2 regions of the Bradyrhizobium sp. FW305-F6 genome follow, and region 2 is predicted to be linked to the other one. Evidence: predicted binding sites of a transcription regulator. Region 2 holds the regulator's gene; the other holds the start of a gene.
The links. Region 2 encodes LexA, which represses DNA repair genes until DNA is damaged. Its sites were predicted from a motif close to TGTTCNNNNTGTGTTCNG; they were not measured.
Positions count from the first base shown of each region.

Region 1: a site for LexA is predicted at 2,094-2,111, ahead of AC3WLX_RS09985 (DUF3072 domain-containing protein). Genes of this name have one in related genera too.

Region 1 is NZ_JBYSYD010000001.1:2,068,955-2,073,351, reverse strand. It holds gene AC3WLX_RS10000 (Do family serine endopeptidase) at 1-821, shown strand, start outside; gene AC3WLX_RS09995 (hypothetical protein) at 1,093-1,455, shown strand; gene AC3WLX_RS09990 (DUF6496 domain-containing protein) at 1,468-1,767, opposite strand; gene AC3WLX_RS09985 (DUF3072 domain-containing protein) at 1,849-1,995, opposite strand; gene AC3WLX_RS09980 (hypothetical protein) at 2,173-2,370, shown strand; gene AC3WLX_RS09975 (hypothetical protein) at 2,438-2,680, opposite strand; gene AC3WLX_RS09970 (hypothetical protein) at 2,775-3,032, opposite strand; gene AC3WLX_RS09965 (hypothetical protein) at 3,171-3,371, shown strand; gene AC3WLX_RS09960 (HWE histidine kinase domain-containing protein) at 3,388-4,397, opposite strand, start outside.
Region 2 is NZ_JBYSYD010000001.1:23,736-28,132, reverse strand. It holds gene AC3WLX_RS00140 (alpha-hydroxy acid oxidase) at 1-182, shown strand, start outside; gene AC3WLX_RS00135 (HAD family hydrolase) at 203-826, shown strand; gene AC3WLX_RS00130 (hypothetical protein) at 984-1,178, shown strand; gene AC3WLX_RS00125 (molybdopterin molybdotransferase MoeA) at 1,392-2,603, shown strand; gene lexA (transcriptional repressor LexA) at 2,780-3,481, shown strand; gene AC3WLX_RS00115 (hypothetical protein) at 3,868-4,302, shown strand.

The sequences.
Region 1 (4,397 bases), 2.0 Mb from region 2:
ACATCCAGATCGATGCGCCGATCAACAAGGGCAATTCGGGCGGTCCGGCCTTCGACATGAACGGCAATGTGATCGGCGTGAACACCGCGATCTTCTCGCCCTCGGGCGGCTCGGTCGGCATCGGTTTTGACATCCCGGCCTCGACCGCCAAGCTCGTCGTCGCGCAGTTGAAGGACAAGGGCGTGGTCACAAGGGGCTGGCTCGGCGTGCAGGTGCAGCCCGTGACCTCGGATATCGCCGACAGCCTCGGCCTCAAGGAGGCGCGTGGCGCGATCGTCGACAGTCCGCAGGATGGCAGCCCGGCGGCGAAGGCCGGCATCGAGGCAGGCGACGTCATCACGGCCGTCAACGGCACCACCATCAAGGACTCCCGCGATCTCGCCCGAACCATCGCCACCTTGGCGCCCGGCGCGTCCGTGAAGATCGATGTCTTCCGCAAGGGCGACAGCAAGACGCTGACCGTGGCGTTGGGCGAGCTTCCCAACGACCGCCAGGCGAAGGGAAATGGCAATGCTGACGAAGGCAGCAGACAGCCGAATGCAGGCACGCCGCGCCTGGGCCTCAGCCTGGCGCCGGCCGGTGACGTCCAGGGCGCGGGCCCGAAGGGCGTCGTCGTGACGGAGGTCGATCCGCAAGGGCCGGCCGCGCAACGCGGTATCCAGACCGGCGACGTCATCCTCAATGTCGGTGGCAAGGCCGTCAGCAATGTCGGCGAGGTGCGCTCGGAACTGGCGCAGGCCAAATCGTCTGGCAAGCGGAGCGTGTTGCTGCAGGTCAAAAGCGCTGACGCCACCCGGTTTGTCGCGGTGCCGCTCGCCTAGCGCGAGCCACGGCTGCGCAAATCTGAAAGGCGGCCCTCGGGCCGCCTTTTTCGTGGTCGCGGAAACTCCCACGAGCCGCGATAACATTCTCGTTAACGGCAGGGGCGATGACCATGGACCGTCCGAAAAAGCCGCTATCGCCGATCACACTCTAACAGTGCACTCGGACTTCGCGGCGACGTGGCTGCGGAGACGGGTTGCAAGCGTGGAACTTCGAACGTGCCGGCGCTTTGTGGAACTTGCCGGTGGTTCACATCTGATCGGTGCCGCCATGGATCGATTGAAGCTCTCGCTGAGAAGTGCGCTGCTTGCGGCGCCATTGATACTCGCAGGTGGAAACGTGCTCGGGCGCGACGACGGCCGCTACGCGAATTCTCCCCTGAAGCCGTGGTTCGACAGCCTGCGCAGCCATCTCGGTCCGTGCTGCTCGGATGCGGATGGTTTCGCCGTTGCCGATCCCGACTGGGAGTCCCACAACGGGCACTACCGCGTGCGTCTCGACGGACAGTGGATCGACGTGCCGGACGAAGCCGTCATTACCGAGCCGAACCGGGCCGGCCGCACCATGGTGTGGCCGGTGAAGACTGCGTTCGGGATTTCCATCCGCTGCTTCATGCCGGGCAGCATGATCTGAGATACGCCAACGTCAGCGCTTGCTTGATTTGCGTTTCGACGACTTCTTCGACGACGTCTTGGAGCTTTTCTTGGACGTCTTCTTCGTCGTCTTCTTGGCGCTCTTCCGCTTCGTAGCCTTCTTCGGGACCTTCTTGCCCTTCTTGCGGGCCTTCGACAGTCCGATCGCGATCGCCTGCTTGCGGCTCTTGACGCGGCCGCCGCGCCCGCCACGGCCGCTCTTCGCGGTGCCCTTCTTGTAGCGCCGCATCTCGCTTGCGACCTCGTTGCCCGAACTGCGCGAGTAGCGTCGTTTCTTTGCCTTGCGTGCCATGCATGTTCTCCCTAGGGCGAGAAAAACCACTGGGCACAGCCATGGTTCCGGGAGAGCCTGCGTTCCCTTAGATGACGCAGACTAGAACGAATTCGCCAACGCGATCTCCGCTTCGAGGGCCTGGATGCGCTGTGCGGCCTCGGTGAAGGACAGGTCACGTGCAAATTGGGCGGGCTGATAGGCCTCCTGGCTCAGACGCTTCAGCTTGAGACCCTGCGCCCGCGTCATCTGCTCGCTCAAGAAAACCCTGGCGTCGTCTTTCCCATGAACTCGTTTGCCATGAACTTGCATGCCGCTCCTCCAGCTCAGAATACGACTTGACTATATGTTCTTATTTTGTTCTAACAAGCCATGGACAACAGAATTAATGAAATACGACGTAAAATCAGAGCCTTGAGGCTTGAGATGGCCGACGTCGAGGCGTCGGTGCGCGAGCTCGTCGATCGCGGCTGCGACTGCACGGATAAGGCCCTGGCGCAGATGGATCTGCGCCGGAGAATCAACCTCCTGATCGGCGAATGGAAGGCGGCCGGCGGTAGCCACGCTCTACCAGACGTCCGCCACAGGGTGCGTCTTCGGACCATAAAGATAGTCGGCCGCTGACGGCGGCGGAGCGAGTCAAAGCGAAAGGCTCCGCAATGGCGGAGCCCTTCGCGATCACAGTAAGCACCTATTTGGTGTTGGTCATGCCGCCTTTGTTCGTCATGGTACCGCCCTGATCGGAGCCGGGGCCGGAGCCGCCTTGGCCGGAAGGATCAGCGCCCTTCGGAGCCTTGGTGCTGGCGCCCGTGGTCTGCGACGACGACGTCGAGGATCCATGCTTGGCCTTGTTCGACTTGGCCTGGGCGGCGAACGGCGCGGCGGCGAGACCGGCCGCCACCACGACGGCGAGCGCGAGCTTGGTGGTCTTCATACAGGAACTCCCTGAGTTAAATTGACGCAGGCAGCCAACCGATGCTGGTCGCGGGAGTTCCGGAAGAAAGCATCTATCGCCGGTCACGCACGCTTCAAGATTGCTTGTCCTCCGCAAGAATGAACACGATGCCGGTGAGCGTCGCTCCGACCGCAAATGTTGTCACCAGAGTGAGAGTGACCACAACAGCGGCTTGGCTTCCGCCGTTATTCAGCAGGTCGGCCACGGCCGGATTGGACAGGACGAGCGTGAGGCTGAAGGTGAGGCCGAGAGCAGCGCCCATCATTGCATGCGTCATCAGCTTGAGGAGCCCGCAGGCAGAGACCAGTTCAGACGATTTCTTGGAGCGCATGGGACGGCATCCCGAACTGGCATGCAAACACGCCCGTGATTTCATGGTTCCTCGGTTCAAGGAATTATCGTCACCCGCTTCATCCGGCGTTCATGCCGGGCTTGCGAAGATGAGGCCGATCGAAAGGGGAACATCGATATGGGTAAGGTCGTCTTTCTTTACCGCTCGCTGGCCTATCGCAACGCAGCGGCGGACATCCTGCGCAAGGCACGCAAGCTCCCGCGCGGCGCGGAGCGGAGCGCGGCTCGCCGTTACGCCCGGGCGCTGCGCGATCTGGCGCGAACGGAAGCCTGGCTCGAAGGGCGCGTCGCGCGCGACCACGTGCGGCTCAGCGCATGACGGGCGCGGCGTCCGGTCAACCGGATGCGCGTTGCAATTCGGCGGCACCTGCCGTGTCGAACTTGCCGAGTGCACTCGTCGCCGTCTTGCGTGTCAACGGCACTTCCAGCCGGCACAACAAGCCCTCGGCTCGCCAATTGAACAGCGCCTGCCCGCCAAGCTGGGACTCGACGCTCGCCAGCAAGCTTCGCGTGCCGAAGCCGCGGGTTTTGGGTGCCTTGACCAGTGGACCGCCGGATTCCTCCCAACTCAGCGTGAGCAACTCGCTCTCGACGCGCCAATCGATCGCGAGCCGCCCCGATCGGGTCGAGAGCGCGCCATACTTTGCCGAATTGGTGAAGAGCTCGTGCAGTGCGAGCGCCAGTGTCTGCGCGGTCGTCGGCTGCAACTGGACTTCGGGACCGGCCAATCTGATCTGGTCCCCAAGCGAATAGGGCGCAAGCTCCTCGTCGATCAGCCTCGAGAGCTCGGCGCCCTGCCAGCTCGATAGCGACAGGATGGTGTGCACACGCGCGAGCGCATTGATGCGTCCCTCGACCGCGTTGACATAGGCCTTGACCTCGTCGGCCCGGGTGAGGCGCACGATTGACTGCGCGAGCGCCAGTGCATTCTTGGCGCGATGATCGACTTCCCGCGCCAGCAGGTTCTGCCGTTCCTCGGCACGCTTGCGCTCGGTGATGTCGACTGTGACGCCGCTGACGCGCACCACGCGCCCTTTCTCGTCCATCGTTGCGGCCGCCGTGCCCACACACCAGCGCACCTCACCGTCGGGCCGCAGGATGCGGAACTCGGTCTCATAGGCCCGCGTGCCCTTGTTGAACTCGGCGATCGCCTTGCGCAACTGATCGACATCGTCGGGATGCAACAAGGCCTGAACGTTGGCCGGATTGACCTCGAAGCTCTCGGCGGTGACGCCGAAGATGCGGTATTGTCCCTCGTCCCACATCCAATCGCCGCTGATCCAGTCCCAGTCCCAGGAGCCCATCTTGCCGGCCGCGATGGCCATGCTGCGCCGCTGCTCGCTTT
Region 2 (4,397 bases):
AAGCCGGCGTCGCGCGCATGCTGGAGCTGCTGGAGGACGAGGTGCTGCGCTGCCTCGGCCTGCTCGGCGCCACCTCGTTTGCCGAGGTCGACAAATCCTGCCTGCATCCGGCGACCGCCACCAACGCGCCCAGCGTATTCAGCGCGTTCCCGCTGTTCGACCACGAGCCCTATCGTTACTGACGCCATGTGAAAAGGACGCAATGACATCGCTCTCTCCCGGCAGCGCGGATGCGCTCCTGTTCGACCTCGGGCGCGTGGTGCTCGACATCGACTTTTCCAAGGCGATCGCCTGCTGGGCGGGACATGCGGGCTGCCAGCCCGAGGCCATCGTCGCGCGCTATGTGCGCGACGAGGCATATCGGCTGCACGAGATGGGAAAGATCAGCGACGAGGATTATTTCGCCTCGCTGCGATCCTCGCTCGGGATTGGCATTTCGGACGCGCAGTTCCTGGAAGGCTGGAACGCAATCTTCGCCGGCGAGATGCCTGACATCGCCGAGTTGCTGCCGCGCGCGGCGAGGCAGATGCCGCTCTACGCCTTCTCCAACACCAATCAGCCGCACGTCGCCTATTTCTCGAAGCAATATGCCGATCTGCTCGGTCACTTCCGCGAGCTATATTTGTCGTCCAGCATCGGCCTGCGCAAACCGGATGCGGAGGCTTTCGACCATGTCGTCGCGGCGATCGGCGTGCCGGCGGAGCGCATCGTATTCTTCGATGACCTCGCCGAGAACATCGAGGGGGCCCGGGCGCGTGGCTTGATGGCGGTGCATGTCACCTCGCCGCGCGATGTCGGGAACGCACTGAAGGCCTTGGGCATCTAAGGCGACGCAAGAGCCGGAGAACCCTCTTTTCCGCGACTAAATTACGTCGCGATGTGGAACCCAATCGCTTTGTGCATTTTTACACAGAGTTCCCGGAACGGAATACCACCCTTCGGACTCATGAATCCGTTGGGGACTTCTACATTGGACTGACGACGTGCTGGGCAAAACCTACCTTACAAAGCAAGCCTCTCTCCTGCTTGAATTCGCCAGAACCACCTCGGATTCGGACCTATCTGCCAAGCTCATCAGCAAGGCGGCCGACCTGAAATCCCAGGCCGATCCGCTGCCCGACAAGGATCAAGGCCCCAGGGCGCCGGACGTCGAGCGGGACCGGCGGAGCGGGAGTTGACCGATGCCGGCCGTGGCGCTCGTCCTTCTTGTCCTCGTCATGGCGATCCTCGTGCCGGTCTTTCTCGCCTGCCGGATCCTGCCGCGACGGACGTGAGCTGCATTCCACACGAGCGAGATCACGCACGACATTCCGCGGGCGGCTTTGCCTCACGCGCCTCCTCGGCTAGAACACTGCGGCCCCATAGCCGATGTGCTCAGCAGGAGTTCACCCGTGGCCTTGATGCCGGTTTCTGACGCGCTCGCGGCGGTGCTGGCCGATGCCGAGCCGCTGGCCGAAGAGACGGTTGCCCTCGACCAGGCCTACCATCGCGTGCTCGCGCGCGACCTCGCGGCGCGGCGCACGCAACCGCCCGAAGCGATGTCGGCGATGGACGGCTACGCGGTGCGCGCGGCCGACGCAGCCACGATCAATTCCAGGCTTAATGTGACCGGCGAGGTCGCAGCCGGCCGTCCGTTCGCCGGAACAGTCGGCCCCGGCGAAGCCGTGCGAATCTTCACCGGGGGCGTCATTCCCGACGGCGCCGACGCGGTGGTGATCCAGGAGGACACCGTCGCGGACGGCAGCGGCGTCACGATCAAGGAGGCCGCGATTCCCGGGAGGCACATCCGCCCCGCCGGCGTCGACTTTGCTGAAGGCGACGTGCTGCTGCGCAAGGGAACTCGTCTCACCGAGCGCGATCTCGCGCTCGCCGCCGCAATGAACCACCCGCACCTTGCCGTCTGCCGTCGTCCGAAGGTCGCGATCCTCGCCACCGGAGACGAACTCGTGACGCCCGGCACCAGGCCGGGACCCGGCCAGATCGTCTATTCCAACGGCTATGCCCTGCATGCGCTGGCGCGCAGCGAGGGCGCCGAGACCATCGACCTCGGCATTGCCGCCGACACGCTGGAATCCACGTCCGCGGGCATCCGCCGGGCCCGCGAGCGCGGTGCCGACATCCTGGTCACGACCGGCGGTGCGTCGGTCGGCGACCACGACCTGGTCCAGCAGGCGCTGAGAGACGAAGGCATCGCGATGGCGTTCTGGAAGATCGCGATTCGGCCGGGCAAGCCGATGATGCACGGACGGCTCGACGCCATGCGCGTGATCGGCCTGCCGGGCAATCCCGTCTCATCCTACGTGTGCGCCTTCCTGTTCATGGTGCCGCTGATTCGTGCGCTGTCGGGCCGCTCCAACATTCGTCATCAAAGAGAGCGCGCCGTGCTGGGCCGCGACCTCGGTGCCAACGACCAGCGCGAGGATTACCTGCGCGCACGCCTGGAGCTGCGCGAGGACGGCACACCCGTCGCCGTCCCCGTCAATCATCAGGACTCTTCGCTGCTTGCGAATCTCGCTGCGGCACAGGTACTTCTCGTGCGCGCACCATTCGCGCCGAAGGCTGAGGCCGGCACGCCTTGCGAGGTGCTGCGGCTTCCGGTCTGAGCTCCGGGCCCGCACGTATTCCGCGAGCCTCGCCCCGTTCACCGTAAATTAAGCAGTTGCGGAACACATATCGAACATATAGGGTCCGTTCATGATTTGTTTCGAGGATGTAGCGGCTTATTGCCGAATTCATCGTCTCGGAATCGAACGACATCAACCGGGGGACTTAGGTCGAGATGTTGACGCGCAAACAATACGAGCTTCTGCGGTTCATCAGCGAGCGTCTGAAGGAAAGCGGCGTGCCGCCGTCCTTCGACGAGATGAAGGATGCGCTCGACCTGCGCTCGAAGTCGGGCATTCATCGCCTGATCACGGCGCTCGAGGAGCGCGGCTTCATCCGCCGCCTCCCCAACCGCGCCCGTGCCATCGAGGTGATCAAGCTGCCCGAGCTCCAGGCCGCCGCCGGCAATCGCCGCGGCTTCACCCCGAGCGTCATCGAGGGCAATCTCGGCAAGGTGCGCGCGAGCTCCAGCCCGCCCGCGGACGAGGGTGAACGGCCCGTAGCGGTGCCGGTGATGGGTCGCATCGCGGCCGGCACGCCCATCGAGGCGTTGCAGACCCGCAGCCACACCATCAGCGTGCCGCCCGACATGCTCGGCTCGGGCGAGCATTATGCGCTCGAGGTGCGCGGCGATTCGATGGTCGAGGCCGGCATCCTCGACGGCGACATGGCGCTGATCCAGCGCAACGAGAGCGCCGATACCGGCGACATCGTGGTCGCGCTGATCGACGACGAGGAGGCCACGCTCAAGCGCTTCCGCCGCCGCGGCGCCTCGATCGCGCTCGAGCCTGCCAATGCCGCCTACGAGGTGCGCATCCTGCCGCCGAACCGCGTGAAGATTCAGGGCAAGCTGATCGGGCTCTATCGAAAGTACTGAGCTTATCGAGCACGCCGCGCGCTTTCGACCGGCACCCTCGCTCCAAGATTGGAGCGGACGCTTCGTCCGCTTCGGCTGGATGGTCCCTCTGGTTCTGCGCTGACTGTCCGGCCCCTCCTTCTGCGCGACTTCCTGGTTCGCAAGCGCAGGCGTGCAGTCATTTCGCGCCAACCATCCGAGTTGATGCCGGCCGTCGCTGATCCGCGCTGCCGAATGCATCGACGCGCAGTTTGTTCCTAATCGCGCCGAGAAAGATAATGTGATCGCGTGCTGCGGACGCGAGCCGCAGATTTGCCCATAACCAAGCAGAGCGTCGCAGGCTCACTCTGAGAGAGGCCTGCGCCTCGAAGAGACGCGGGTCGCCATCTTCGCATGAGGAGCACCCGATGTGTGACTATAGCCTGCATGCCGTCGCGACACGCCCCGCCGAAGTCGGCGAGACGATCGTCACGACAACCTTCCGCGGCACCTCGACGCGCGGCTTCGCCTCCGCAGCCGATCTCTCCGTCGCGGTCTGCCTGCTGCCGGGAACGGAGCTCGCCTTCGCCGACAACGTCCGCTACGACAATCGCTGGATCTGGACGCGCACCGTCAACTCACGCGTCGGCAAGTTCGGCAAGATCGACCCGCACATTCCCGATCGGCATCACGATGCGATCGAATTCCCCGACGGCAGATACGTGCTGGTGACACAGCTCGTCGAAGGCCAGCGCGCAACCGTGCTGCAACTGCCAGTGACCCAGGCGGTGGGCGAACGCGAGCACAAGCCGCAGATCGTCGCCGACACGCGGTCCCCGATCGCACGCCAGCCGATCGGCTGATCGGTCGAGGCCCCCGGCGGATCGGTCGAGGGCCGGAAGTTGAAATGCCATCGCCGGCCGAGGCCGGCGAGATGGTATGGTTTGCGTCCTGCGCA